DNA from 3 places in the Clostridioides sp. LIBA-6822 genome. Region 2 is predicted to be linked to each of the others. Evidence: riboswitches for the same ligand, from Rfam matches in the RefSeq annotation. Region 2 holds a riboswitch; each other region holds the start of a gene.
What was found. A riboswitch is a leader RNA that binds a small molecule or an ion and turns the genes downstream of it on or off. The one in region 2 is predicted to bind S-adenosylmethionine.
Positions count from the first base shown of each region.

Region 1 (7,834 bases), 1.9 Mb from region 2:
CAATAATATTGTAGTTGTATATTCAAACTTAGATGAAAATGTTAGTGTTAAAAAAGAACAGAAGGTAACAGAAGGACAATCTCTAGGTACTGTAGGAAGCACTTCTCAAGTAGAGAGTGAAGAGGGCATACATGTACACTTAGAGGCATATAACGGAGAGAAATCTATAGACCCAATGAGTCTAATTAAGTAAAAGTATAACAAGTTTAATCATATTTGGTTAAGCTTGTTATATTTTTTGGTGTTTTTACATATATATCATTAAAGCTATTATGTGAGGGGGGTAATCTTTGAGATCTCATATAGAGGAAAGGGCCATAGTGGTAGCAAAATATATACTTGAAAAAAACACTACAGTAAGACAAACCGCCAAGACATTTGGAGTAAGTAAAAGTACAATTCACAAGGATGTTACAGAAAGATTGAAGGAAATAAATCCATCCCTTGCCAAAGAAGTTAAAAGTGTGCTAGACAAGAATAAATCAGAGAGACATATTAGAGGGGGATTAGCAACTAAATTAAAGTATGAGAAGGAACATAAAAAAATGTAGGTTAAAAACCTACTTTTTTTATTGAATTAGATTATTGTAATAAATATATTAAATAATTATAAATAGCAGAATAATAATACTCTTAAAACATTTATTTTCTCTTGATTAAAGCGAGATTTTTGTATATGCTTTATTATAGGAGTATTAAAATAGACTTATAATATAATCTAATATATAAATGAAGGAGTTGAAAAAATGGCTGGAGCTGATATAGGCATAGATTTAGGTACTGCAAATGTACTTGTTTATGTTAGTGGTAAGGGAATCGTTTTAGAAGAACCATCTGTTGTAGCAATAGATAATAGGACAGATTCTGTTTTAGCTGTGGGAGAAGAAGCTAAAAAAATGATAGGAAGAACACCAAGTAATATAGTTGCTATAAGACCTTTAAGAGATGGTGTAATTTCTGATTATGATGTAACTGAAAAGATGTTAAAATCTTTTATAGATAAGATAGTTGATAAAAAAGGATTTGGAAGATTCTTCATGCCAAGGATTATGGTATGTGTACCAACGGGTGTCACAGAAGTAGAAAAAAGAGCAGTAGAGGATGCTACTAGACAAGCCGGAGCTAGAGAAGTATATATCATAGAAGAACCAATAGCAGCAGCCATAGGGGCTGGAGTAGACATATCACAGCCTAATGGGAATATGATTATAGATATTGGTGGTGGGACTGTAGACATAGCCGTAATATCTCTAGGAGGAGCTGTTGTAAGTGAATCTATAAAAGTTGGTGGGGATAGATTTGATGATTCTATAGTTAAGTATATGAAAAAACAACACAACCTTCTTATAGGAGAAAGAACAGCAGAGAAAATCAAATTTGAAATTGGTTCTGCATTTAAGAGAGAAGAAGAAAAATATATGAAGATAACAGGAAGAAACTTAATTACAGGACTTCCTAGTTCTATAACTATAAATTCAACAGAAATGCTAGAAGCTCTTAGAGAATGTGTTGAGCAAATAGTAGTTGCCACTCATGCTGTTTTAGAAAAAACACCTCCTGAGTTAGCAGCAGACATAGGAGATGTTGGTATAATAATGACTGGCGGAGGTTCATTATTATATGGATTAGATAAAATAATAGAACAGAGAACAGGGATAACTGTTACAATAGCAGAGGAGCCATTGTCTTGTGTTGCAAAAGGTACAGGAATAGCTTTGGGTTCAATAGACTTACTTGAAACAGGTGGGTCTTTTAGAAGAAAATAATTAGGAGAGTTTATAATGCTAAATATAGATGAAATAAAAAAATTAATACCACATAGATATCCATTTTTATTGGTGGACAAGATTACAGAACTAGAAGTTGGAAAAAGAGCTGTTGGTATAAAAAATGTAACAGTTAACGAGCCATTTTTTCAAGGTCACTTTCCAGAATATCCATTAATGCCAGGAGTTTTGATAGTAGAGGCTTTGGCACAAGTGTGTGGAGTTGCAATGATGTCTGTAGAGGAAAATAAAGGAAAATTAGGTGTATTTGCAGGTATAGATAAAGTTAGAATTAAGAGAGAAGTAAGACCAGGAGATACATTAACTATGGAAGTTGAAATGACAACTCTTAGAAGAAATATAGCTAAGGCAGATGCTAAAGCATATGTTGGTGAAGAGCTTGTCTGTAAAGGTGAATTAATGTTTGCTTTGGTTGAAAAGTAAAAACTAACAACATAAGAGTAAAAAGGTAGATAATTTGGAGTATTTAATCAGATACTCTAAAATATCTACCTTTTTATATAAAGAATTTTATCGGTTACTTCACATTGGACTTAGGTGGATACTAATAAAGCTAAAGCTATTGTTTCAGCTAAGTCCAATATAAAGCTAAGACGTATATTATTAAATGAAAGTCTATTGTTTTCATCAATTTTATCTACAATTCCCACTATAGAATAATTTCCTATTTGAGGTAGTTTTTTGCCAACACCTTTTCCGGGCAGGATAGGTCCTTCTCTAATTTGTATATTACCTATGTTACTCTGCGACCCCAAGCAAGCATCTATAGCCAAGAAGTTACCTTGCATATGTGTATTTTTTATAGTATCTAAAGACTCATATATGTTTAAGGCGTGAATAGGGTTATCTAGTGTACCGTAAACGGGGTATTTAAATTTACTGTTCTTAAGTATTGTTCCAACTAAAGGGCCTAAAGTATCACCTATAGCCCTGTCTGTTCCTATGCAAACAACAATCGTATTTTCATTAATTATAGTTTTTAGAACTGAACTTAGCATCTGTATAACATCATCATCGCTGTAATTTACTTTAGCTAAATACAATAGGAACACCCCCTTCAAAAAAATATATGAATAAAAAACAGTAAAAAGACCTAACTTTAAATTTCAGATAGAGATAATATTTTATTTGTCTTACAAAAAAAGGTATGGGAAAAATATGACTAAAAATCTTGACAAAATTTTAAAAAAATAGTAAGCTAGTAAAGTAAAACAAAACTTAAATCTTGATTACCTTATCAAGAGCGGCTGAGGGATAGGCCCTGTGAAGCCCAGCAACCACCCAAATGGGAAAAGGTGCTAATTCCTACAAGACAAAAGTCTTGAAAGATGAGGTCAGTTAATTAGTATACAATTACGATTATTAACCTCTTCTTATAAAGGAGAGGTTTTTTATTTTGAGTAAAATTTCTAAAATTAAAAATAAGGTAAAACCTATAATAAAAATTAAGAATGTATAAGGGGGAATAAAAATGGCAAGACATTTATTTACGTCAGAATCAGTTACAGAAGGACATCCTGATAAGATATGTGACCAAATATCAGATTCAATATTAGATGCATTATTAGAAAAAGACCCACAATCTAGAGTAGCTTGTGAAACTACAGTTACAACTGGATTAGTTTTAGTAGCAGGAGAAATAAGTACATCTGCTTATGTAGATATTCCTAAACTGGTAAGAGAAACAGTAAGAGAGATTGGATATACAAGAGCAAAATATGGATTTGACTGTGATACTTGTGCAGTTATAACTTCTATAGATGAGCAATCTGGAGATATAGCTATGGGAGTTGATGAAGGTCTAGAAAGCAAGACTGGAGAAGAGATAGAAGAAGAAATAGAAAAAGTTGGAGCTGGAGACCAAGGTATAATGTTTGGATTTGCATGCAATGAGACTCCAGAATTAATGCCACTTCCAATATCTTTGGCTCATAAATTATCAAGAAGACTTACAGAAGTTAGAAAGACAGGTTTAGTTGATTATTTAAGACCAGATGGAAAAACTCAAGTTACTGTTGAATATGAAGGAAATAAAGCTGTAAGAGTACATACAGTTCTTATATCAGCTCAACATTGTGAAACAGTATCAAATGATAAAATAAGAGAAGATATAATTAATCATGTTATTAAAGAGGTTATACCAGCTGAATTACTTGATGAAGAAACTAAAATTTATATAAATCCAACAGGAAGATTTGTTATAGGAGGACCTCAAGGAGATACAGGTCTTACAGGAAGAAAAATAATAATAGATACTTATGGTGGATATTCTAGACATGGTGGAGGAGCTTTCTCAGGAAAAGACCCTACAAAAGTTGATAGATCTGCTGCTTATGCAGCTAGATATGTTGCGAAAAATATTGTTGCAGCTGGCCTTGCAGATAAATGTGAGATAGAACTTGCATATGCTATAGGTATAGCTAGACCACTGTCTATATTTATAGATACTTTTGGGACAGGTAAAGTTTCAGAAGAAAAACTTGTTGAATTAGTAAATAAACACTTTGATTTAAGACCAGGAGCTATAATAAGAGACTTAGATTTAAGAAAGCCACTTTACAAAAAAGTTGCTGCTTATGGTCACTTTGGTAGAACTGATATAGATTTACCTTGGGAAAAAATTGACAAAGTTGAGCAATTAAGAAAAGATGCTCTAGGTGAATAATTTTTAACTAAGAGACTGTTAGAATGTAATTTTAAGATTACTTTCTAACAGTTTTTTTATTGTAGATTAAATATTTTTAATAAATGTAAATTTCTCATCATATAATAAACAAACAGTATTTAATTAGATTAGTGTATTTTGTTTTATAATATTATGGCAAATTGATACATATTATAGGATATATGTTAAAAACTGGTTAAGAATGTGTTAACTACTGTTAAATTATTAAAAATATATTGAAATATCACAATAATACGTCTAATATAATCTTAATAAACTTACACTTAAAAAATTATTTTAATTAGGGGGGAGTAATGTATGTCAGGCAAGATAAATGTTAAAACTGTTATAAGTTTTGCTGGAGCTTATGTGGCTACTGTAATAGGCTCTGGATTTGCAACTGGTCAAGAAATACTGCAATTTTTTACGTTTTATGGATATGCTGGTATTATAGGTGGAATAATATCTATGGTATTATTTTCATGGTTTGGAGCAGAAGTTATAGATAAAGGAAGAGAATTGAAGCTTAAGGAGCCAATAAAGATTTATCAAGTATACTGTGGAAAATATCTTGGCACATTCTTTGAATGGTTTGGACCACTATTTTTATTTGGAACATTAGTAATAATGATTGCAGGAGCAGGAGCTACATTATCAGAGTACTATGGATTAAATCCATATGTAGGTAGGATTGGTATGGCAATCGTTTCCCTAATAACTGTTTCTTTAGGTTTGACAAGGCTTTCTAAAATACTAGGTAATATAGGTCCTATAATAATAATATTTACACTTTTAGTAGGAGCTATTAGTTTGTGTAGTAATATTGATGCTTTACCAAATGCTGGAGCTATGGTTGATAGTCTAAACATTAAAACTGCTACATCAAGTGGGTATTTCTCAGGTGTGCTTTATACTTGTTATAATGTAATAATAGTAATAACATTCTTGACAGGAATGGGTTCTTCTGCAGTAAATAAGAAAGATGCTGTGTGGGGTGGTATAATAGGTGGAGTAGCTCTTATGGCAGCAGCTATAATGATGAATTTAGCATTACTTTCAGACATAGGAAATATATATACAAAAGAGATACCAGCACTTTATTTAGCTGATAAGATATCTCCAATAATAGGTATTTTATTCTCAGTAGTTCTTTTATTAGGAATATACACTACAGCTGTACCACTATTATGGTCAGTAACTAATAGATTTGTAGAGGATGACCATCCTAAATTTAGAATGATAACAATAGTAGTAAGTATACTAGCATGTATAGGAGGTCTATTGCCATTTGATAAGCTAGTAGGAACACTATATCCGTATACAGGTTACATGGGAATTTTGATTTTACTATGTATGCTTTATAGAAGAATTACTAAAACCAGTGGGTATAAGGAAAATAAATCTGAGATAAGTTAATATTAGAATAAATTTATGAAATTTAGTTTGTACTTTACACATGAAGTAATTAAAATAAAATAGTTATTAAAATATGGTACCTGTTTTCTAAGGTGCCATATTTTTTGGATGCACATTTTTTTTGTTTCTGATAAAATGTATAATAGTTGGAAATTAGGTTAAGTATAAAAGTATAAAAACTTTTCTAGAACTATCATAGTCTAACATATAAAATATACTAACTTAAATGGAGCGAGTATTAGTATTTTTAGGAGATAAAAATGGAAAAATTAGAAGGAATGATAAGTGAAATAGTCTTTAAAAATGAGGACAATGGATATACAATAGCTCATCTGGTAAATGAAAAGGATGAAATTGTAATTGTAGGATGTATGCCTACTTTGGCAATTGGAGAGAGTATCGAAGTTGAAGGTAAATGGGTAAACCATAAAATTTATGGTACTCAGTTTGAAGTGAATAGTTTTATGCCAGTGACACCATCATCCTTAGAAGGAATTTATGTTTATTTATCTTCTGGAATGATACATGGTATTGGTGAAAAAATGGCTAAGAGAATAATTGATAAGTTTGGTGTAGATACACTAAATGTGATACAAAATTCACCAGAAAGACTACAAGAAGTAGAAGGTATAGGGAGTAAAAAGGTAAAACAAATAGTAAAAAGTTATGAAGAAGACAGAGAGCTTAGAAACATCATAATAGAACTATCTCCTTTTGGAATAACGCCAAATTACTGTCTAAAAATATATAAGAAATATAAAAGCAGTGCAATAGAAGTCATAAATAAAAATCCATACCAACTTGCTGAAGATATAAGAGGAATAGGATTTAAGGTGGCTGATAGTATAGCCAATAAAATTGGCATAGATAAAAATTCTAAAGATAGAGTTTGTCAGGGAATTTTATACACTTTAAATAAATCTCTAAGCAATGGACATACATATTTACCAGAGCATGTTCTAATACAAGATTCGGAAAAATTATTGGAGCTAAATGGAGAAATAATAAAAGAGTGTATAATGATGTTAGTTTATAACCAAAAAATACATATAGAGAAAGTAAACAATGAAAATCTTATATATCTTATGCCATATTATTTAGCTGAAAATGGAGTATGTAGTCAAATCGTAAAATTATCACAGTATGAATTTGAAGACTTGAAAATAGATATAGATAGTGAAATTAATATTTTAGAAGAAGATAAAAAAATCAAGTTAGCAGAAAAACAAATTTTAGCAGTCAAAGAATCTATTAATAGTGGAGTATTAATTATAACTGGTGGCCCAGGGACTGGTAAGACAACCACTATTAACTCTATCATAGAGATATTTGAGAATAATGGTAAAAGTGTGACCTTAGCAGCTCCGACGGGAAGAGCAGCAAAGAGAATGAGTGAAACTTCTGATAAAGAAGCAAAAACTATACATAGATTATTAGAAATGGGTTTTTCAACAGATGATGATTTAACTTTTTTTAAAGATGAAGAAGACCCAATAAATTCAGATGTAATCATTGTTGATGAGGTATCAATGGTAGATATAATTTTAATGTACAATCTACTTAGAGCTATAAAGATAGGAACAAGAGTAATTTTGGTTGGAGATAGTGACCAACTACCTTCTGTAGGAGCTGGAAATGTACTTAAGGATATGATTGATTCTAATATTATAAATGTGGTTAAATTAAATGAAATATTTAGACAAGCACAAGAGAGTATGATAATTGTAAATGCTCATAAAATAAATAATGGAGAGCCGCTTTATTTAAATACAAAAGAGAAAGATTTCTTTTTTATAAGAAAATCTACCAATGAAGAAATATTAAATGAAATAATAGGATTAGTTAATGAAAGATTACCTAAATTTTATAAAGTTGATAAATTAAAAGACATACAAGTTTTATCTTCAATGAGAAAAGGAGAGTTAGGAGTTACTAATCTCAATATAGAGTTACAAAAGTATCTTAA
Region 1 covers NZ_CP196995.1:176,527-184,360, forward strand. The annotation lists gene ACTG48_RS01190 (M23 family metallopeptidase) at 1-193, shown strand, start outside; gene spoIIID (sporulation transcriptional regulator SpoIIID) at 291-551, shown strand; gene mreB (rod shape-determining protein MreB) at 747-1,766, shown strand; gene fabZ (3-hydroxyacyl-ACP dehydratase FabZ) at 1,782-2,210, shown strand; gene yyaC (spore protease YyaC) at 2,321-2,830, opposite strand; SAM riboswitch class I at 3,019-3,122, shown strand; gene metK (methionine adenosyltransferase) at 3,259-4,452, shown strand; gene ACTG48_RS01220 (YkvI family membrane protein) at 4,771-5,868, shown strand; gene recD2 (SF1B family DNA helicase RecD2) at 6,129-7,834, shown strand, end outside.
Region 1: linked by a shared signal. The riboswitch ahead of metK (methionine adenosyltransferase) and the one ahead of ACTG48_RS09765 (O-acetylhomoserine aminocarboxypropyltransferase/cysteine synthase family protein) in region 2 are both predicted to bind S-adenosylmethionine.

Region 2 (7,834 bases):
AAAAAAACCACCTAGAACAACTTTACAAATGCTTTGGAGTCAAATTACAGATGCTATGGTTTTAATACTAATAGGAGCAGCCATATTATCCTTGATATTTGGAGAATTTACAGAAGCTTTTGTAATACTAATAATTGTAACAGTAAATGCAGTTATTGGAATTGTTCAAGAAAAAAAGGCAGAGTCATCGTTAGAAGCATTAAAAAATATGAATTCACCTATAGCTCGTGTTATGCGTGAGGGTGAAGAAAGTGTTATTCCAGCAAGTAATCTTGTAGTAGGAGACATTGTTTTTTTAGAGGATGGAGCGATGGTCCCAGCAGACCTTCGTTTGATAGAAACATCGAGTTTAAAAATTCAAGAAGCTTCATTAACAGGAGAATCTGTTCCATCAGAAAAAGATTCAGATACAATCTTATCTGAAGAATGTGTATTAGGAGACCGTAGCAATATGGCTTATACATCCTCAATCGTCACATATGGTAGAGGTGTAGGTGTTGTAGTTGCAACTGGTATGGATACAGAAGTGGGTAACATAGCACATCTTTTAGATTCACAAGATGATTTTGATACTCCTATAAAACGTAAACTTAATACTGTTGGAAAGACATTAAGTGTCATAGGTATTATTGTATGCGTTGTTATATTTGCAATAGGTGCATTTTATCAGAGACCTCTCTTGCCAATGTTTATGATTGCAATTTCCCTTGCCATATCAATTATTCCAGAGGGATTACCTGCAACAGCTACTATTGTAATGGCTTTAGGCGTACAACGTATGGCTAAAAGAAATGCTTTAATTAGAAAATTACCTGCTGTTGAAACATTAGGAGGAGCTACAGTAATATGTTGCGATAAAACTGGTACATTAACTTTAAATAAGATGACTGTTACACATATTGCTGTAAATGGAGATTTTGAGTCTGGAAAAGTTACATCAATAGACACTGCATCTGAAAAACATCCACTAGTATATAAAGAAATTGTTTATGCTGGTGCACTTTGTAATGATGCGTGTATTAATCCAGATAAAACAGATGAAATATTAGGTGACCCAACAGAGGGTGCATTAATTTTTATGGCCAACAAATTTGGAATAGATCAAGAAGCTCTTGAAGAAGAATATCCACGTGTATTTGAACAGCCTTTTGATTCTGATAGAAAATGTATGACAACTGTTCATAATATAGATGGAAAGATTACTGCTTATACTAAAGGTGCAGTAGATGAAATTCTTGACTTATGTACTAAAATATTAACATCAAAAGGCGAAAGAAATATTACCGAAGTGGATAAAAAGAATATACACGAATTATGTCTTACTATGTCTAAAGATGCATTGCGTGTACTTGGTTTTGCGAAGCGTGAGATTTCATCTATACCAAAAGAAGATAATGAAAACATAGAATATGATTTGACATTTATAGGTATGGTTGGTATGATTGACCCTCCAAGAACTGAGGTAATTGATGCAGTAAATACTTGTAAAGAAGCAGGTATAAGAACCATAATGATAACAGGTGACCATAAAGTTACTGCCACAACAATAGCTCATGAATTAGGAATATGGAATGAAGGAAATACTGTTATATCTGGTGATGAACTTGATAATTTAAGTGATGATGAACTAGATGAAGCTGTTAAAAAAGCTACAGTATTTGCACGTGTGTCCCCATTTGATAAACTTAGAATTATACAATCTCTAAAAAGAATTGGAGAAGTACCAGCAATGACTGGAGATGGAGTAAACGATTCTCCTGCCTTAAAATCTGCTGATATTGGTATAGCTATGGGTATAAGTGGTACAGACGTTGCAAAAGATTCTTCTGATATGATTTTAATGGATGATAGCTTTACAACGATTGCTTATGCAATAAAAGAAGGTAGACGTGTATATAGAAATATACAGAAAGTTATACAATTCTTACTTGTTGGTAATATAGCAGAGATACTTACATTGTTTGTTGCAATATTATTAAATTGGGATACTCCACTTCTAGCAGTTCATATTTTGTGGGTAAACCTTGCAACTGCTACACTTCCAGCCCTTGCGCTTGGAGTTGACCCACCAAGTAGAAATATAATGAAGCATCAACCAGTAAAATCAACGACCTTGTTTGAAAAGAACCTTATACAAAGAGTAGTTACTCAAGGTATATTTGTGGCAATAATGACTATTTTAGCATATAAAATTGGTCTTAATATAGAAAACCATGCTGTAGGTCAAACAATGGCATTTTGTGTATTAGCATTTTCACAAATGTTAAGAGCTTTTAGCCAACGTTCAAATACAGATTCCATGTTTAACAAAAATAATGGTAAGAATCCATTTCTTTTAATTTCATTTTTAACTTCTGCGTTACTAATAGCAGTAATACTATTTGTACCTGTTTTTAGAAATGCATTCAGTTTAACTATTTTAAATGGTTCAGAATGGCTTATAACAATTAGTTTAGCCATAATGTCTGTAGTTCAAGTAGAGATTGGAAAATTTATTAAAAGAAAATTTTTAAAAAAATAGTTGACAAAATTAGGAAAAATATATAAGATATAAAACATAGAAAAATTAAATAAATCTTATCCAGAGAGGTGGAGGGACTGGCCCTATGAAACCCGGCAACCAGTATATTTATATACATTGGTGCTAAATCCTGCGGCGAAAGCTGAGAGATGAGTATAATTAAGCTTATACAGAGCCTGAGTTATATACTCAGGCTTTATTTATTTTAAATCTCATCTGATAAATAGTTTAATTTTTTACTAAAATCTAAGGGGGATACAAAAATGTATAATAAAGAGACAATATGTGTGCAAGGAAATTACAAACCAGGAAATGGAGAACCAAGAGTTTTACCTTTATATCAAAGTACAACTTTTAAATATAGTAGTATAGACCAACTTGCTGAACTATTTGACTTAAAAGTTGATGGACATATATATTCAAGAATAAGCAATCCTACTATTCAAGCTTTTGAAGAAAAGATAAGTCTACTAGAAGGAGGAGTATCTTCTGTGGCTGTGTCATCAGGTCAATCTGCAAATATGTTAGCAGTTTTAAATATATGTAAATCAGGAGATAGTATACTTTGTTCTTCAAAAGTATATGGAGGAACATTCAATTTATTAGGACCTAGTCTTAAAAAATTTGGAATAGATTTGATATCATTTGACTTAGACTCAAGTGAAGATGAAATAGTAGCACTTGCAAATGAAAACACTAAAGTTGTGTTTGCAGAAACACTTGCAAATCCAACTCTTGAAGTTATAGATTTTGAAAAAATAGCAAATGTAGCTAAGAGAGTGAATGTTCCATTTATAGTCGATAATTCACTAGCATCACCAGTGCTTTGTAATCCTCTAAAATATGGAGCAAACATAGTTACTCATTCTACTACAAAGTATTTAGATGGCCATGCTTCAAGTGTTGGAGGAATTATAGTAGATGGAGGAAACTTTAACTGGGATAATGGGAAGTTTCCAGAGTTGGTTGAACCAGACCCAACATATCATGGAATAAGTTATACTCAAAAATTTGGAAATGCTGCATATGCAACTAAGGCACGAGTTCAACTACTTAGAGATTATGGAAATTGTTTAAGTCCATTTAATGCATATCTTACTAATTTAAATGTTGAAACACTTCACCTTAGAATGGAGAGACATAGTGAAAATGCACTTAAAATAGCCAAATTTTTAGAAAAACACGAAAATGTAGATTGGATTAACTATCCAGGACTTGAAGATAACAAGTATTATGAGAATGCGAAAAAGTATCTATCAAAAGGATGTAGTGGAGTTTTATCATTTGGAGTAAGAGGTGGGCTAGAAAATGCCAAGAAATTTGTGGAGAAATTACAGATAGCATCTTTAGTTACACATGTTTCAGATGTAAGAACATGCGTTATACATCCAGCTTCAACTACTCATAGACAATTAACAGAAGAACAATTGATTGCATCTGGAGTATTACCTTCACTAATAAGATTATCCGTTGGAATAGAAAATGTAGAGGATTTAATAGCTGATTTAAATCAAGCTTTAAATTTCTAAGAGAAAGAGAAGTGAAAAGATATGGCTTTAATACTACCAAAAGGATTACCTGTTATTAATAAATTATTGGATGAAGGAATAGATGTAATTTACAAAGAAGATTTTAATAAAGAATTAAAATATGAAAAAAGTATAGATACAAAGATAGCTATATTGAATTTAATGCCTATAAAGATGGATACAGAATTAGATTTACTTAGAAGGATAGACAAAACAGGATTCAATGTATCTGTGGAATTTATTAAAATCTCAACAAGAGAAAGTAAAAGAGTATGTAATGAATATGTTAAGGATTTTTATAAAACATTTGATGAAGCCAAAGAAGAGTACTTTGATGGCTTTATAATAACAGGAGCTCCAGTTGAACAAATGGAGTTTGAAGAAGTTGATTATTGGAATGAACTAGAAGAAATTATGGATTATTCTAAAAGAAAAACTAAATCTACATTATATATATGTTGGGCGGCTCAAGCAAGTCTTTACAAATACTACAATGTAAAAAAACTTCCATTAAGTCAAAAATGTTTTGGAGTATTTAAGCATAAAGTAGATAAAAATAGTAAAATAGTAGATGGATTTGAAAAAGAATTTTTTGCTCCACATTCAAGACATACTACTATAAATACTGAAGCTCTAAAAAATAATAAAGAATTAAGTATTGTAAGTCATTCTAAAGAAGCTGGTCCTTATATAATTACAAATTCAAGAGATGTATTTGTAATGGGACATGGTGAATACGATAAGTACACTCTTGATAAGGAATATAAGAGAGATATAGATAGGGGCGATGAAATATCAATACCTCAAAACTATTATATTAATAATGACCCTTCAAAAGAGCCAACAGTCAAATGGAAGAAACATTCTGAGTTATTGTTTAGAAATTGGATAAAAAATTATCTACTACAATAAATTTAGGATAGTATATAAAAACTAATTAAATAAGATATAGAAAGCTATAGGTATAAAGATAATCTTAATGATTCTTTATACCTTATTATTTTTAAAAAATTTGACATTATAGTAGTAGTTTTATATAATAATACTAAACCGACTGACGGTCTAATGAAAGGAGAAAACATATGAGAATAGTAAAAGACCCTGAAGAACGAAAAGCTGAAATATTAGATACATCTGAAATGCTTTTTTGCACTAAAGGATATTCAAAAACTACTATAAATGATATTTTAAATGAAATTGGAATTGCAAAGGGAACTTTTTATTACTACTTTAAATCTAAAGAAGAAGTAATGGATGCAATTATAACTAGAATTATAGATAATGATATAAACATGGCAAAAAAAATTGCTTTAAATCCAGAAATTCCAGTACTTGAAAAATTTTTTCAGATATTAATGTCTCAAAGACCTAGTGTTGGAAACAATAAAGAAAAAGTAATTGAACAATTCCATTTACCCAACAATGCAGAGATGCATCAAAAGACAATAGTTAAAACTATCCTAAACTTCACACCAATTTTAGCAGATGTAGTAGAACAAGGTGTAAGAGAAGGAGTGTTCAATACAAAATATCCGAAAGAAACAATAGAGTTTTTGATTGCTTCTTCTGAATGTATATTTGATGAATCAATGTTTAATTGGAACAAAGATGAAATGCTGCAAAAAACAGAAGCTTTCATTTACATTATGGAAACAACATTAGGTGCAGATAAAGGAAGTTTTGATTTTGTACATGATATGATAATAAGAAATTAAACTTTGTACCATTTATTGATTTATCTTTTGATTTTTAGATATATTATATTTTAAACAATTGCTTGTAATGAGGTTAAAAAATGAGAAATCGGTGTAAAATATATACATCGATTTTTTATTAAATTTTATTGTATCAAATTAAACATCAATAAGATAAGAGATTAATAATTGAAGTTACAATATTGTAATTGACAACAAATACTTAATACTATAATATTTAATACATTAAATATTATAGTATTAAGTATTTGCTTGTGAAACACACTTAAACCTAAGGTTAATAGTCAGTAAAATAAAGTATTTTCGTAGGGAGAGTTTGTATGGATGAGATAAGTTTTAAGAAAGAGTTATTGGAATTGACTAGAGATATAAATATAAAATTTGCAACACTATTAAGCCAATTTTACCAACCACTTGGTATTACAGCAGTACAAGCTTTGATTTTGTCAGAACTATGCGAACATGGAGAGAAAAAAATAAGTGATTTAGGAAAAAATTTAAATATGACAAACAGTAATGTATCAGTAATCTGTCAGAGACTTGAAAAAAATGGTTTTTTAAATCGCATAAGAGATATGGAAGACCAAAGAATTGTAAAAGTAAAGGTTACAAATAAATCATTAGACATACAAGAGAGTATTTCAAGCAGTATTTTTGATGATTATTTTGAAAATATGACTAGTGAAAAATTGCAGGATATGGAAGATATAATAGAAGGTTTAGAAAAGTTAAATAAGCTTTTAACTTGCATTGATTGCAAATAACATAAAAAATAATTTAAAGGAGAATAAAATTATGGATGAACATAAACCACAAAAAAGGTCTGGTCTCTATTATTATACGATTATAATAATAGTAGTAATGTTTTTAAATGCTTTAATATTTCCAAGTTTAATGGATAAAAAAATGGTTGAGATTGACTATGGAAAGTTTCTTACAATGTTGGATACAGGAAAGGTCAAATCTGTTGAGATAGAAAATAATAGAATAGCAATAAGCCCATCTAGTAGTAAGGATAAGAATATATACATAACTGGTAGAATGGATGACCCAGAATTAGTAGATAGGTTAAAGAATGCAAAAGTAGAATTTAATAAGGTTATTCCTAAGGAAAATTCACCGCTTTTAAACATTTTACTTACATGGATAATACCTATAGGTATTCTTATGCTATTTGGTAATTTAATGATGAAATCAATGCAAAAGCGAATGGGTGGCAATAGTATGCAATTTGGAAAGAGCAATGCCAAAATGTATGTATCCGCTCAAAGTGGAAAAAGATTTAACGATGTCGCTGGTCAAGATGAGGCAAAAGAAGCTTTAAGTGAAATAGTAGATTTCTTACACAATCCAGAAAAATATAAAAAGATAGGAGCACAAATGCCTAAAGGTGCACTTTTAGTAGGGCCTCCAGGTACAGGGAAAACACTACTCGCAAAAGCTGTAGCAGGAGAAGCAAATGTGCCATTTTTCTCAATATCTGGTTCTGAATTTGTTGAGATGTTTGTAGGAATGGGAGCATCTAGAATCCGTGACTTATTTAAACAAGCAAAAGAAAAAGCTCCATGTATAGTATTTATAGATGAGATTGATACTATTGGTAAAAAGCGTGATAATGGAAGTGGATTGGGTGGAAATGATGAACGTGAACAAACTTTAAATCAGTTATTAAGTGAGATGGATGGTTTTGATGGTGGAATAGGTGTAGTAATACTTGCTGCTACAAATAGACCTGATAGTCTTGATAAAGCATTACTTCGCCCAGGAAGATTTGATAGACGTATACCAGTTGAACTTCCAGACCTTGGAGGACGTGAAGCTATATTAAAGGTACATGCTCAAAATGTAAATGTAAGCTCAGATATAGATTATAATGCAGTTGCTAGGTCTACATCTGGAGCATCAGGTGCGGAACTTGCAAATATTGTGAACGAAGCAGCACTTTTAGCTGTTAAATCTGGTAGGGATGTGGTAGAACAACAAGACTTTGATGAATCTGTTGAGACTGTAATTGCTGGATATCAACGTAAAGGAGCTGTAATTTCTGACAAGGAAAAGAAAATTATAGC
Region 2 covers NZ_CP196995.1:2,032,567-2,040,400, forward strand. The annotation lists gene ACTG48_RS09760 (cation-translocating P-type ATPase) at 1-2,521, shown strand, start outside; SAM riboswitch class I at 2,575-2,677, shown strand; gene ACTG48_RS09765 (O-acetylhomoserine aminocarboxypropyltransferase/cysteine synthase family protein) at 2,785-4,050, shown strand; gene ACTG48_RS09770 (homoserine O-succinyltransferase) at 4,072-4,962, shown strand; gene ACTG48_RS09775 (TetR/AcrR family transcriptional regulator) at 5,133-5,765, shown strand; gene ACTG48_RS09780 (MarR family winged helix-turn-helix transcriptional regulator) at 6,086-6,529, shown strand; gene ftsH (ATP-dependent zinc metalloprotease FtsH) at 6,561-7,834, shown strand, end outside.

Region 3 (7,834 bases), 390 kb from region 2:
TCTATATTTTTGTGTTGTAACTCCTAATACGTCACTAGAAATTCCAAATAGTTCTCTAAAAGCTCTATTTGTATATAGAACTCTTGATGTACTTAAATCTTCAAGAAAAATAGCTTCTGGTATAGCATCTAGTAATTTTTCGTATATTACCTTTTGTTCATTTACTATTCTAAGTATATTTATTTCTTTAGTTATATCTCTAAACGTAAGCAATTTAAATAGCTTATTATCAGACCAATAATCTCCAACTCTAACTTCTTCAACACGGTCTTCACCTTCTGAGTCAGACATTACAAAATTAACTATACAGTTTGCTGTATCATTATAACTTACTATTTCAGCTTTCTTTTCTTGTGTAAGATTTAATCTCTTAAATGATCTATTATCAAAGAAATCTATATTGAAAGTTTCAAAATATTGTTCTAATGTCATGCCAACTAAATCACTTGAATTACATTTAAAGCTCTTTTCATATTTCTTATTTATGCTTATTATCTTATTCTTCTTTATACCACCTTCAGCACTTCTTACAAGTATAGGAGATGGAATATTTAATATAATATTTTCATAATCTTTATTTATATGTCTTATTTCTTCATCCATTTTGATTTCATTTGTAATATCATTTAAGCTTATTAAGTAGTTACTTTCTTCTTTATTATTACTTAAACTCAATAAATAGATTTTATCATTTAATTCTACCTGCTTGTCAATTATACTTATATCATTGTCAAACTTCTTTAATTTTTTAGCTACATTTTTATCTTCTTTGACAAAAGTTAATATTTTATAAAAATTACTCATATCTTTTGAAAACTCATTTTTAAATTTATTATTTGTATAGCTTATATTAAAATCATAATCTGTTACTATCCACACATTTGGTATTGTATCAAGAGCTTGTCTCAATAACTCTTTTCTTTGGTCTATATAATTCTTTAATGTTCTTTGTATAGTCATATCTTTTTCTATTGCTAAATTTATCTTCCCTAGTTGCTCTGACTTTCTACTTAATTTTTTATTTATATAATCAAGCTCGTAATATGGATATACTATTCTATTATTGAAACTGTATACATATACATAATAAGTATGGTTACATAATAATAAATACACTACTCCTATTAACCTATCTGTATCTACTGTACTAAAACAAATTGCTATAAATCCTATAATTGTTGTAAAAAAAGCAAAATATGATAAATCTTTTATTAACTTATAGTGTTCAATTGTACTATCAAATTTATTCAATAAATATAACAAATTAAACAACGACATAGCAATATTAACTAATATAATAATCATATTCCAATTAAAATCACTAAAAATATTTCTTATAAAATAGTCTACTATGACAAAAGCACCATAAAAAATTAATACAGGGCTTATTCTCAATTTTTTTATTTTAGAAATGGTTAAATATATAAAAGTAGACATATTAATTATACTTAGATTGAGTAGCACAATTTGGAATTTTTGAAGTTTTAAATCTGCTACTCCTAAAATACTTACAAAAACTAATACGAGACATCCTATTTTTAATATATTTATAAATTCGTCTTTTTTGAAACTAGTTATATAAACTATAGAATACCCAAATATCCAAAGTAAAATTATCCTATACATATTTATAGAAACTGTATACAAATTTATATTTAAAATTGCAATAATCAAAAATACCCCATTAGCCAGTATATAGACCTTATTCTTGCTTAAAGTTCCCTTAGATTCCATATTCCCCACCACTTCTTCATTTTTATATAGTTTTACCTATAAATATGTTACCACAATTCTTCCAAAAAATTTGTCACTTTCTAGTTATAAAAAAAAATGAGTAAATATTTTTAATTTTACTCATTTTATAGATTTTGCATATTCAATTTAGAAAGCTGGCACTATACTTCCTTTATATTCATCTTGTATAAATTTCTTAACTTCTTTACTGTTCATAGCCTCTGATAAAGCTTTTATCTTATCACTATCTTTATTATTTTCTCTACAAGCTATTATATTTACATATGGAGAATCGCTTGATTCTATTACTATAGCATCTTTAGTAGGATTTAAGTTAGCTGTTAAAGCATAATTGGAATTTATAACTGCTCCATCAACATCTTTTAATACTGTTGGTAATTGTTCTGCATTCATTTCTTTTATTTGTATATTTTTAGGATTTTTAGTTATGTCTTTTTTAGTTATAAGCTCTCCATCTTTTACTTCTATTAATTTACTTTTTGCTAATAATTTAAGTGCTCTAGCTCCATTAGTTGCATCATTTGGCACAGCTATAACTGCTCCATCTTTTATTTCATCTAATGACTTAACTTTTTCTGAATAGAATCCCATTGGCTCTATGTGAACTTTAGATGTATACGTAAGTTTATATTCTTTCTCCTTCACAGTTTCTTCTAAAAATGGAATATGTTGAAAGAAGTTAGCATCCAAAGAACCTTCATCTAAAGCTGTATTTGGAAGTACATAGTCATCAAATATTTTTACTTCTAAATCATATCCTTTTTCTTTTAATAAAGGCTTTGCAACTTCCAATATCTTTGCATGTGGATTTGATGAAGCTCCTACTAGTATTTTCTTATCCTCTTTGTTTGAACAACCTACTGCTGATATTGCTATTGCTGATACCAATGCTACTGATAATAATTTTTTTAATTTCATTTTTTACTCCCCCTCTTTAAAATGTTTATGATTAAGTTATTTTAGTTTCTTGTAAGCTAGATTTCCTATACCTTGTATTATCTGAACTAATATTACAAGTGCTATTACTGTATACACCATTACTGCTGTATCAAATCTTTGATATCCATAAATAAGTGCTATATTACCTAATCCTCCAGCTCCTACTGCACCTGCCATAGCTGTATATCCAAGTATAGATATTATTGATAATGTAATTCCAGATACTATTGAAGGCATGGCTTCCTTTATCATAACTTTAAATACTATTTGTCTCTTTGTAGCTCCAAAAGATCTTGCAGCTTCTATCAATCCTTTATCAACTTCATTTAGTGAACTTTCTATAATTCTAGCGATAAATGGTGCTGCACCAATAGTTATAGGCACTATTGCAGCAGTTTCTCCTATACTTGTTCCAACGATTAATCTAGTTATTGGAATCATTGCAACTATAAGTATCATGAATGGGAAACTTCTAAATATATTTACTATAAACCCTAAAGCACTATTTATTGTGCTATTTGGTTTTAATCCATCTGGTTTTGTAACCACTAATATGATTGCTAGTATAAATCCTAATATTGTTGCCACTATAGTTGGTACTATAACCATATACAAAGTTTGTAACAATGCATTTGGAAATAGTGTTGTCAAAAAGTCGATTAAACTATTCATTTATCATTTCCTCCCATCTTATGCCCTTACTAGTTAGATATTGTTTTACTTGTTCTCCACTTTTATCTGAAACATTTATGATAAGTGAGCCTAAAATATCTTCTTTGAATTGCTCTAATTTACCGAATATTATAGAAACATCTATATTTAGTTCTCTTGCCATAGTTGTAATAATAGCTTCATTAGAAATATCTTTAGGGAATAGTATCTTTATATTTGTTCCCTTTGGTAAGATTATACTTTCTTCACCGATTAATTTTCTAAGTCCTTTAGTATTTCTTAAGAAAATTTCTTCTGTATCTCCCACCTCTAAAACTTCTCCATTTTCCATTATTGCTACTCTTCCACAAATCTGTTTTATAACTTCCATTTGATGAGTTACAACTATTATTGTTATTCCTAGTTTTTTATTTATATCTTCAAGTAATGAAAGAATTGATTTTGTAGTATTTGGGTCTAATGCTGAAGTTGCTTCGTCACAAAGAAGTACTTGTGGATTTAGTGCCAAAGCTCTAGCAATTGCAACTCTCTGTTTTTGACCACCACTTAGATTTCTAGGTTTATCATTTTTCTTTTCAGATATTCCAACTACTTCTAATAACTCTAAAACTCTTTTCTTGATTTCTGATTTTGTATATCCAAAACATTCTAATGGCAATGCTACATTATCAAATACAGTTCTTCTCTCAAGTAATGAAAAGTGTTGAAAAATCATACCTAACTCTTTTCTTAAATCTCTCATCTGCTTTTCATTTAATGACTTTACTTCCTTATCAGAAACAAGTACATTACCTTCTTGATATTCTTCCAGTCCATTTATGCATCTAAGTAGTGTTGATTTACCTGCACCACTATGACCTATTATTCCAAAAATTTCTCCAGATTCTATTTCAATATTTACATCTTTAAGCACTTGAATCTTTCCATAATACTTATTAACATTTTTTATGCTAATCATAAAATTTCCTCCCCATATATTCTGCTCAGTTTTTATGTTTATCCTAGCTTATGTCTTTTAATTTGTATCTAACAAAATAAAAGCCTGAGTATAAACTCAGGCTTAGAAAGCTATTTATACTCATCTATCAACTATATTAGTTGCAGGATTTAGCACCAATGTATATAAAATATACTGGTTGCCGGGTTTCAAAGGGCCAGTCCCTCCACCACTCTTGATAAGACGTTATTTAATTTAATTTGATTATCATTTGTTGCTATGTTATATATGATATATTCATTAATAATATTTGTCAATGAATTTATTTAAATTTCTTATTTTTTATTACTTTTAGTGAAAAATAAATATCTATTTTTTATTGATTTTATAGCTTACAAACCCCTGTATTTTCAAATGACTTAAAGACAATGATGATTACATGACTCTAACACCTTAGACTTTATTAAAGATTTAAGTTGCGCAGATTCTATTATTGTAGTATTATTTGCAAAAAACAACAAATACTCAGCTACCCAATTCAGAGTATATTTTGGTATATGCATATCTATATAACCACGATTAGACAAAACTTTTAACCCTCTTGCCAGTAAAAATTCTTTTAAACGTTCAGTGGCAATGTCACTTGTGACAAACTATATAGAAATGTTACACTTCCACTAGTGGGAATGTGGATATAAAATCTGCTGTTGATTCAGGAAATTATAAAGCCAATAATTATGGGAATTTAAATATCCAATATACTAAAATAGCTAATAATCTTTCATTCTTTAATAAAAATGACAACATTAATATTATACTTCCTAAAAATTTAGAGTTCGAATTTGTAGCAAAAACAAAAAATAGCTTAATTCTAATCAATTTTCAAAAATATATTATTATTGAGAAAAAGACAGTAAAATGTAGAATTGGTAGGCATCCTAATATAGAAATTAATGTTGAAAGCAATATTGGAAATATTAAGGTTACAAAATGATAGTGATTATATTTTATGATGAAAAATATCAATGTCTTCTTAGATATCGTACCAATTTGCTAATATTATTGAGGAATTAAGATATTCGACTTAATTATTGTATTGGATTTTGATATAAAAAAATGCGAAGCCCAAGAAAGATAATATCTTCAGGGCTTCTATATGTTTTAAAACTTTTTCATTTTCTAATTAGGTATTTGTTATATTATTTTTTATTATTTCCTGTTATTCCTAGTCTATCATTCATATCTTTTATCATTTTTCTAAAACCACTACCTATATCATTTCCAACATCTTCTGTTCCATGAACTAGTTTCATAAAGTCATTTTGACCTTTTTTCATATCTTCATCAGATACATTGTCTAATTTTTTTATTCTTTCATCTATATCTTTTACTAATCTTTCACCTTCAGTTATTAATTCATCATTCATTTTCTTTAATTCTGTATCTTCTGTTTTACCATCTTTTTTAAGAGATGTTACAAATGATTGTATTTTATCTCTACTATCTTTGTACGCAGCCTTTACATCATTTAAGTATTTTTCATTTCCTGGATATTCTTTATCCTTAAACTGATTGTTTATGCTTTCTGGAGTATCATAAATAGAGTATCTATTTAAACCTGCTATATAATCGTTATAACTTGTTGAATAATAATTCATATAACCTTCATTGTTATTTACTGATTCATTGGGATTTTTTCCTGCATTCTCACTTGGTTCTTCTGTTTTTTTAGTACATGCAGTCATTCCTATAGCTAATACTAACGCTAGTCCTACAAATAAAGTTCTTTTTAATTTCATTTTTATTATCCTCCTAGATGTTTTGTATTACAAAAAAATTTAATATATTTCTTTCTTAATTTAGTATTTCTATATTTTTATTTTTTATTTACTAAAATTAAACAAGTTATAATTTATTTTTTTGGAAATTATAATAAATAAGCAATTAAATGAAAAAAATATAATTTTATTGTTGATATTGATTATCATTCATAGTATAATTTAATTAATTGATATTAATTTTCATTTGAAGGAGGTTATCTTTTATGTCTTGTTGTAATTCACAATTTTGTTGTAAAAATAAAATTGAATCATCATATATAAAATGGCTTTTAGAAGTTTTAGGTCCAGTTTTTTTAGGTTCTAAACCTGCTGAAATAATAAATATTTCATTTACTGATGTAAATAGAGAGGAAAAGATTAGTGACATTTACAAATATCTATACAAATGTAAAAAAATAGATTTTATAGTTATTGATAAAAAGAAAAAAGGATTAAAAATCTTATTTGTAAACAAAAATGCATTATCAGAAAGATTAAAATGTAAAAAAACAGTAAATTTTTTAAAATTTCTAGGATATAAACAAAATACGAATGTCAATGCCTATTTGGAGCATTTAGTAAATAAACTTAATGGTGATACTTTCCCTGATGAAATAGGAATTTTTTTAGGATATCCTCTTAAAGATGTAATTGGCTTTATGGGATATAGTAATTATGAGGTTTCTATGATTAAATATTGGAAAGTTTATGGAGATACAAAACAATCAGAATACACGTATTCTAAATTTTTACTTCATCGTAAGAAAATGAGAAAATTACTAGACTACATAAGTGTAGATAAAATAGTAAGTTGTTTTTAATTGTATTTTTATATATGACAATAAAAAATACACCCTTTTACTATGCTGTTTCCATAATAAATAAGGGTGTATTTTTTACTTCAATATTCTAATTTTGATTGTACAACATATCTTTAATATTTATTTTCTTTTCTTGCATTCCATTAGACATTAAGAATTCTTGTGTATCTTCTAACTCTTTTATATCTTTATCTGTTATTTTAGAACTAAAATTATACCAAGAATACATTTCTTTTGTTTCATCTAAAGATAATCCAACTTCTTTAGATACAACATCCATTACTTTGTCCTTATTTTCATCCATATATTTTAAAGTATCTTCATGAACTTTCATAAATCTTTTTACTAGTTCAGGATATTTTTCAGCAAAATCATCACTTACAGCAGTAACTATTATTCCACTAACTAATCCTTCTCCATTTACAATCATCTTAGCACCTGAATTTATTGTTTTTAATGCAGTTGGACCTGCAAGCATAGCTACATCAGCACTTTTACTTTCTAATGCAGAAGCAGCACCAGGAATATCCATATTTACATATTCAACATCGTCTATAGTGTAACCTTCCTTAGCAAGTGCAGCAATTAATAATTGATGAAGTATAGTGCCCTTTGGTCCTACTATTTTTTTGCCTTTTAAATCCTTTATAGATTTAATATTTTCGTTATTAGTTATAAGCATATATCCTTTTGGTGATCTACTATAAATATTTGTAATTTTAAGACCAACATCATTTGAAGCAGCTATTATTGCAGATGTTCCTCCTAAAGCATGTAAAAAGTCTATCTCCCCTGCAGCTAGTGCCTGAGTTTGCTCTGGTCCTGTTGTTAATTCATGAAAATTAACTTTTATATTGTCCTTTTTAAATTCTTTTCCAAATAAGTCATCC
Region 3 covers NZ_CP196995.1:1,641,184-1,649,017, reverse strand. The annotation lists gene ACTG48_RS07920 (sensor histidine kinase) at 1-1,734, opposite strand, end outside; gene ACTG48_RS07915 (MetQ/NlpA family ABC transporter substrate-binding protein) at 1,882-2,673, opposite strand; gene ACTG48_RS07910 (methionine ABC transporter permease) at 2,710-3,366, opposite strand; gene ACTG48_RS07905 (methionine ABC transporter ATP-binding protein) at 3,359-4,324, opposite strand; SAM riboswitch class I at 4,442-4,548, opposite strand; gene ACTG48_RS07900 (hypothetical protein) at 4,723-4,866, opposite strand; partial or broken gene ACTG48_RS07895 (DUF4097 family beta strand repeat-containing protein) at 4,986-5,297, shown strand; gene ACTG48_RS07890 (hypothetical protein) at 5,503-6,102, opposite strand; gene ACTG48_RS07885 (DUF3793 family protein) at 6,348-6,944, shown strand; gene ACTG48_RS07880 (NrtA/SsuA/CpmA family ABC transporter substrate-binding protein) at 7,033-7,834, opposite strand, start outside.
Region 3: linked by a shared signal. The riboswitch ahead of ACTG48_RS07905 (methionine ABC transporter ATP-binding protein) and the one ahead of ACTG48_RS09765 (O-acetylhomoserine aminocarboxypropyltransferase/cysteine synthase family protein) in region 2 are both predicted to bind S-adenosylmethionine.